DNA from 2 places in the Streptomyces sp. NPDC051286 genome. Region 2 is predicted to be linked to the other one. Evidence: riboswitches for the same ligand, from Rfam matches in the RefSeq annotation. Region 2 holds a riboswitch; the other holds the start of a gene.
What was found. A riboswitch is a leader RNA that binds a small molecule or an ion and turns the genes downstream of it on or off. The one in region 2 is predicted to bind cyclic di-AMP.
Positions count from the first base shown of each region.

Region 1: another riboswitch for cyclic di-AMP. It lies ahead of ACIBB8_RS17775 (transglycosylase family protein); the one in region 2 lies ahead of ACIBB8_RS06615 (M23 family metallopeptidase).

Region 1 covers NZ_JBITER010000015.1:140,222-143,622, reverse strand. The annotation lists gene eno (phosphopyruvate hydratase) at 1-753, opposite strand, end outside; gene ACIBB8_RS17775 (transglycosylase family protein) at 1,039-1,770, opposite strand; cyclic di-AMP (ydaO/yuaA leader) riboswitch at 1,774-1,945, opposite strand; gene ACIBB8_RS17770 (transglycosylase family protein) at 2,246-3,169, opposite strand; gene ACIBB8_RS17765 (cytochrome P450) at 3,275-3,401, opposite strand, start outside.
Region 2 covers NZ_JBITER010000004.1:128,318-131,718, forward strand. The annotation lists gene ACIBB8_RS06610 (GntR family transcriptional regulator) at 183-902, opposite strand; gene ACIBB8_RS06615 (M23 family metallopeptidase) at 1,119-1,901, opposite strand; cyclic di-AMP (ydaO/yuaA leader) riboswitch at 1,914-2,081, opposite strand; gene ACIBB8_RS06620 (M16 family metallopeptidase) at 2,289-3,401, opposite strand, start outside.

The sequences.
Region 1 (3,401 bases), on a different contig from region 2:
GTCCTTGTAGAACTCCGAGGCGGCGACGTCGAGCGCGAGCGCGATGTCCTTGCCCGGGGCGTAACCGGCTTCCTTGATGGCCTCGAGGATGAGGTCCAGGGCGGCGCGGTTCGACTCCAGGTTCGGCGCGAAGCCGCCCTCGTCGCCGAGACCGGTCGACAGGCCCTTGGTCTTCAGAACCTTCTTCAGCGTGTGGTAGACCTCGGCGCCCCAGCGCAGGGCCTCGGAGAAGGACTCCGCGCCGATCGGCGCGATCATGAACTCCTGGATGTCCACGTTGGAGTCGGCGTGCGACCCGCCGTTGAGGATGTTCATCATCGGGACGGGCAGCAGGTGCGCGTTCGGGCCACCGAGGTAGCGGAACAGCGGCAGGTCCGAGGCCTCGGACGCGGCGTGCGCAACGGCCAGCGAGACACCGAGGATGGCGTTGGCGCCGAGCGAGCCCTTGTTCTCGGTGGCGTCCAGGTCGAACATGGCCTGGTCGATCAGCCGCTGCTCGGTGGCGTCGTAGCCGACGAGCTCCGGGCCGATCTGCTCGATCACGGCGAGGACGGCCTTCTCGACGCCCTTGCCCTGGTAGCGGTTGGGGTCACCGTCGCGAAGCTCAATGGCCTCGAACGCACCGGTGGAGGCGCCGGACGGCACGGCAGCACGGCCCGTGCTGCCGTCGTCGAGGCCAACCTCGACCTCGACCGTGGGGTTTCCGCGGGAGTCGAGGATTTCCCGGGCTACGACGACGTCGATGGACGGCACGAGGCATCTCCTTCTGGGATATGACGCTGGTTGTGCAGGGTCGCTTTGGCCTTGCGACAAGAGCCTAACCGGCTGGGCCGCCTCGGTCCGCCGACCGCCCGCCCCCTGGGACGAAAAAGGACCCAAGGGCACTCGTAGCAGGGCAAAGGTCCAGATTTCTACTGGACGGTAACGACAACAGTTGAACAGTGAGTACCAAAAACCCCGACCCGGCGCGTACGGGGGAATCCGCGCCAGGTCGGGGGGCTCGGGGAGGAGAGAGCCCGTATCTACGGGGAGCCCGTCCTACTTCGTCAGGTGGAGCTGCTGACCCGGGTAGATCAGGTCGGCGTCCTCGACGATGTCCTTGTTCAGCTTGAAGAGCTGCTGCCAGCCGCCCTTCACCTGGTGCTGCGCGGCGATCTCGCTGAGCGAGTCGCCGGACTTCACCGTGTACTCGCCGTCACCCTTGGCGACCTTCTCACCGGTCGGCGTGGTGACGGTCTTCTTGGGGGCGGTGCCGCGGTCCGCGCGGGAGGCGGCGGGAGCCTCGGTGCGCTCGGCCGGCTTCGGCGCGGCCTGCTTCGACACGGCCTGCTTCGACTCCTGCGCCGGGGCGCTCTGCTGCGCGGTGGAGCCGGTGTCGACACCCGGGTCGACACCGTCGTTGGTGAGGCCACCGGCGCGGGCACAGCCCCAGGCGCCCGGGCCCTGCATGGCGAGGAGCTTCTCGGCGGTGGCGATCTGCTGAGCCTTGGTGGCGAGGTCGGCACGCGGGGCGTACTGCGTACCACCGGCGGCGGCCCAGCTGGACTGCGAGAACTGCAGGCCGCCGTAGTAGCCGTTGCCGGTGTTGATGGACCAGTTGCCACCGGACTCGCACTGGGCGACGGCGTCCCACGTGGCGACGGAGGCGGCGGAGGCGCTGGTCGCACCCATCAGGGGAGCGGCGATGGCGGCACCGGTGACACCGGCGAGCGTGGCGACGCGGACGGCCTTGGACGGGCGGCGGTGCTTGCCCTTGCTGTTCAGCAGCATGGAACTTCTCCTCACCGACGCCTACGAGGTGAGCTGTCGGGTTCGGGCCAAGTGAGTTGCCCGGTCGCGTGTCCTAGCACGCGGCTTCACCCCGAGCCGGTCCTGACGGCCTTTCGGTCATCGGGCCCGGCGGCTTACCTGGGTCCCCCGCTCCTGCCTACGGCGCTTTACGCGTCTGTTCCCTTCGACCGACGGCAGGATTCGGCGTGACGGTCGACGGGGCCCGCGGTGCGAGCGGTTCCGACCGTAAACGTATGCAACCTCGACATTCAAAGATGGTCATAACGGACAATCAGCCCTTACCCGCATCCGACTGCGCGGCGTTTTCGCAGGTGAGGGGTGACGCGGACAGACCCGACAGACGCGACACGCCAATTGACGCAAAGAGACCCATGTCTCACTTACGCATAAGCGGACATAGGTCCCTGAACTACCCCGGTTTTTGGGGTGCTTTTAGCCGTTTATCAGACTGCTCTCACTTCGACTTCATGCCGAGATCGAGGCTCTGGCCAGGCAGGATGAGGTCCGGGTCGCCGCCAACCGCACCCTTGTTCGCGTCATAGAGAGCGGGCCATCCACCGGGAACCTTCTGTGCGTCAGCAATCGCCCAGAGGTTGTCGCCCGGCCGGACGGTGTAATCGCGGTCGGCCGTCGCCGCGCGCGTGTCGCGCCCCTCACTGTTACCGCGGGAAGCATGCCGGCCCGAGTCCCGGCCGCCGCCCCTGCCCGTGTCCTGGCTCACCTCGGAGGCCGGTGCGCCGCGGTGCTTGCCGCCCGCCTCGTTGCCGGACGAGCCGGACTTTCGGGGCGAGTTGGACGAATCAGACTTCTTGGACGATGATGTGGCTGACGGCTCTGCCGACGGCTTATGCGACGCCTTGCCCGAAGGCGTGGCGGACGCCTTGTCGGAAGCCTTGTCGGAAGCCTTGGCCGACGCCTTGGCGGAGGGCCCCTTGGACGCCTTCCCGCTCTTCCCCTGTTCGGCCGACGGCACGACTCCCGGGTCGACCCCCGGCAGCACCCCGTCCTCCGTGAGCTCGGAGATGGCCGCACAGCTGGGCCACGCCTTCGGCCCCTGGTCCTCCAGGACCTTCTCGGCGACCGCTATCTGCTGCGAGCGGCTGGCGAGGTCGGCGCGCGGAGCGTATGCCTCACCCCCGTACGACTTCCAGGCATCCTGCGAGAACTGAAGACCGCCGTAGAAACCGTTGCCGAGGTCGGCGCTCCACATGCCGCCGCTCTCGCACTCCGCGACCCGGTCCCAGGTCGTGGCGTCGGCGGCATGCGCACCGGCCGCGCCGAGCAGGGGAATAGCGATGGCCGAACCGGTCACGCCTGCGGCGACGACGATCGCGGGTGCCTGGCGAGGGCGACGGTGCCTGCCGTTCGCGGAGCCCATGGGATTGCCTTCCGTGTGACTGACAAGTGACTGGTGAGTCGAACGGTGAACGTAGCGGCACTCGAACGCTTGTCACAAGTCGATGCAGCACAGATCACGTGAAAGTCACAGGGTTGACAGAGTGTCACCCTCATCGGAACGCCGGCCGGGACCGAACTCCACCGGAAGCGTGCGCAGTCCGCGCATGATGAGTCCGCCACGCCACCGCACATCGGTAGGTTCCACCGCAAGC
Region 2 (3,401 bases):
CGATCAGGGGGAAGCCTTTCCGGCCGGTTCCTGTCGGGCGCATTTCTGCGCCGGAGCCGCGACACCCCCAACCGGGGCCGTGACTCCTGCGTTTTCTGATACCGGCAATACCTCTGGAGCGAATTTTGTGCAGCCCAAAGAAATCCCTGCGCACTTAATTCACTTTTTATACAGCGCAGGTGTTAATGCCGGTCGCTCGCGGTGTTTACGGCATGTTGCGAAGTCCTCACCCGACCGCCGGAACAGGGGGCGCCGGCATCACGGCCCGAAGCACCGTCCGCGCGACGCAGCCGGTGCGCGGCGGCGGCCCGCGCGGCGTGCTGAGCGGCCAGCGCCCTGGCCCGTTCCGCGTCGCCGCGCGCCACGGCGTCCACGATGGCTGCACGGTCGCCCCAGCAACCGGCCAGGCGGGCCGGCTGCTCGACCGCGTACATCCAGGCGATCTTGTGGCGTAGCTGGGTGAGCAGCGCGATGAGCCCGGGGCTGCCGGACGCCTGGGCGAGCGTCTCGTGGAACCAGCCGCCCAGGGAGCGCAGATCCTCCCCCGTACCCCGCCGCGCTCTGTCCTGCCCCAGCCTGACCAGGCCGCGCAGCACCTTGAGGTGCGCCTCGGTGCGGCGTTGAGCGGCGCGGGCCGCACCCAGCGGCTCCAGCAGCATCCGTACCTCCAGAAGGTCGGCGGCCTCCTGCTCGGTGGGCTCGGCGACACAGGCACCGGCATGTCGGCGGGTGACCACGAAGCCCTCGGACTCCAGGGTGCGCAGCGCTTCCCGCACCGGGACCCGGGAGACCCCGTAACGGCGCGCGAGCAGCTCCTCGGTGAGTCTGCCGCCGCGCTCGAAGACACCGGAGACGATGTCGTCACGGATTGCCGTGCATACCGATTGCGCCGGAATGCGCATGTCCGAACCCCTCCGCCTTAATCCCCCGCGAAACGCGACCGATCGACGCCTGTTCCGTGACTCTATTGCAAGGCGACCGCATTTCCGAAGCCGGACCGAAAACCATGAATATCCTTTGGCCCGGTGGCGGTTCCGCGGGGCGGTTCGGCAGGAACGGACATGCCGAAGGCCCCGGCGGAAGCCGGGGCCTTCGGCATGTTGTGGATGGGACGTCGGTCAGACGTTCACGCCATGGGCGCGCAGGTACGCCACGGGGTCCATGTCGGAGCCGTACGAAGGCGTGGTGCGGGCCTCGAAGTGGAGGTGCGGTCCGGTGGAGTTGCCGGTCGAGCCGGAGAGGCCGATCTGCTGACCTGCGCCGACGCTCTGGCCGACGGAGACGCCGATCGACGAGAGGTGGCCGTACTGGGTGTACGTGCCGTCCGTCATCCGCAGCACGATGTTGTTGCCGTATGCGCCGCCCCAGCCCGCCTCGACGACCGTGCCGGCGCCGACGGCGACGACGGAGCTGCCGGAGGCGGCATGGAAGTCGATGCCCGAGTGGCGGCCGGAGGACCAGAGGGATCCGCTCGACTTGTAGCCGGTGGTGACGTACGAACCGGCGACCGGGAGCTGGAAGGATCCCAGGCGGGTGCGCTCGGCGGAACGGGCGGCGCGGGCCTTCGCGTCACGGGCCGCCTTGGCGCGGGCCTCGGCCTTGGCCTTCGCCGCCGCCTCGGCCCTGGCAGCCTCGGCAGCCTTCGCAGCGACGTCGGCCTGGCGCTTCTGCACCTCGGCCTGGGTGGCCACCTGGTCGGCGAGGGCATCCTCGATGGCGACGATCTGGGTCAGACCGGTTTCATCGCCGGAAGGGACCTCGGCATCCGTGGCGAGGGCCGGAGAGGCCAGTCCGCCGATGACACCGGTGGTCGCCAGCGTTGCGACTCCGGCGACGCGTGCACTCCGGCGCTTCAGGCGGCTCGGGGCACGGTGCTTCCCGGTGGGGCGGGGGAACGCCATGAAGTAGCTGGTCCTTTCCTTCCTTCTCGCCTACCGGGTTAGCTGACGGGTTCGGAGCAGGAAGGTCTCCTACGGATCCCGGGCCTCAGAGGAGGTCGCGGCATCCGATTCACCCCAGGGACTGTGTGGGTCCCCGGCTCCCCAGGCTCGCGCCTGATGGGGACTCGGCGATCACTGCCCGGCGCCACGGATGCGGCATTCGAGTGACGGACAGCGGAGCCGACGCTAGGCGGGGGTACTTTCATTCACCAAACGGACAGGGCGCTTTGTAGCGCATCCCACAGGGCAAGCAAGAACCTTTCGTCTCGAATCAGGCAAAAGGGAAGACCCTGGCGGGAAGCGACTCGCCAGGGCCCCTCTTCGCCCCTCTTTGCGGGGCTTGATGCATCAGCCGGTGACGACCGACACCTCTCCGATTCCCAACGCCCTGACCGGCTCCTCGATCTGCGCGGCGTCGCCGACGAGAATCGTGACCAGCCGGTCCACCGGGAAGGCGTTGACCACGGCTGAGGTCGCCTCGACCGTGCCGGTCTCGGCCAGGCGGGCGTACAACTGCGCCTGGTAGTCGTCCGGGAGGTGCTGCTCGACCTGGTCGGCGAGCGTACCGGCGACGGAGGCAGCCGTCTCGAACTTCAGCGGGGCGACACCCACGAGGTTCTGCACAGCGGTCTCGCGTTCGGCGTCGGTCAGCCCCTCGGCCACCAGGGTCCGCAGGACCTTCCACAGGTCGTCGAGCGCCGGTCCGGTGGACTCTGTGTCCACTGAGCCGCTGATCGCCAGCATCGCCGCACCGGTCGCCCCGGAGGCGGAGTCCGGGGCCGTCGAGCGCAGGACCTGCCCGAAGGCCCGCACGCCATAGGTGTAGCCCTTCTCCTCGCGCAGCACCCGGTCCAGCCGGGAGGTGAGTGTGCCGCCCAGGCAGTAGGTGCCGAGGACCTGGGCCGGCCACACACTGTCGTGCCGGTCGGCGCCGATGCGGCCGATCAGCAGCTGCGTCTGCACGGCGCCCGGACGGTCGACGATCACCACGCGGCCGGTGTCGTCGGCGGTGATCGGCGGGACCGGACGGGGCTCCACAGTGTTCCCGGTCCAGTCGCCGATGGTGTCGGCGAGCAGGGCGTCCAGGTCGATACCGGTGAGGTCGCCGACGACGACGACGGTCGCGGTGGACGGCCGGACATGGGCCTCGTAGAAGGCGCGCACCGCCGCGGAGTCGATCCGCTCCACCGTCTCCTCGGTGCCCTGGCGCGGGCGTGACATCCGCGACGTGGCCGGGAAGAGCTCCTTGGAGAGCTGCTTGGCGGCACGCCGGGCGGGGTTGGCCTGCTCGTGCGGAATCTCGTCGAGCCGGTTGTTCACCAGTCGCTCGATCTCGCTGTCGGCGAACGCGGGCGCCCGCAGCGCCTCGGCGACCAGACCCAGCGCCTTGGCCAGCCGGGAGGCCGGAACCTCCAGGGAGACCCGCATGCCGGGATGGTCGGCGTGCGCGTCGAGAGTGGC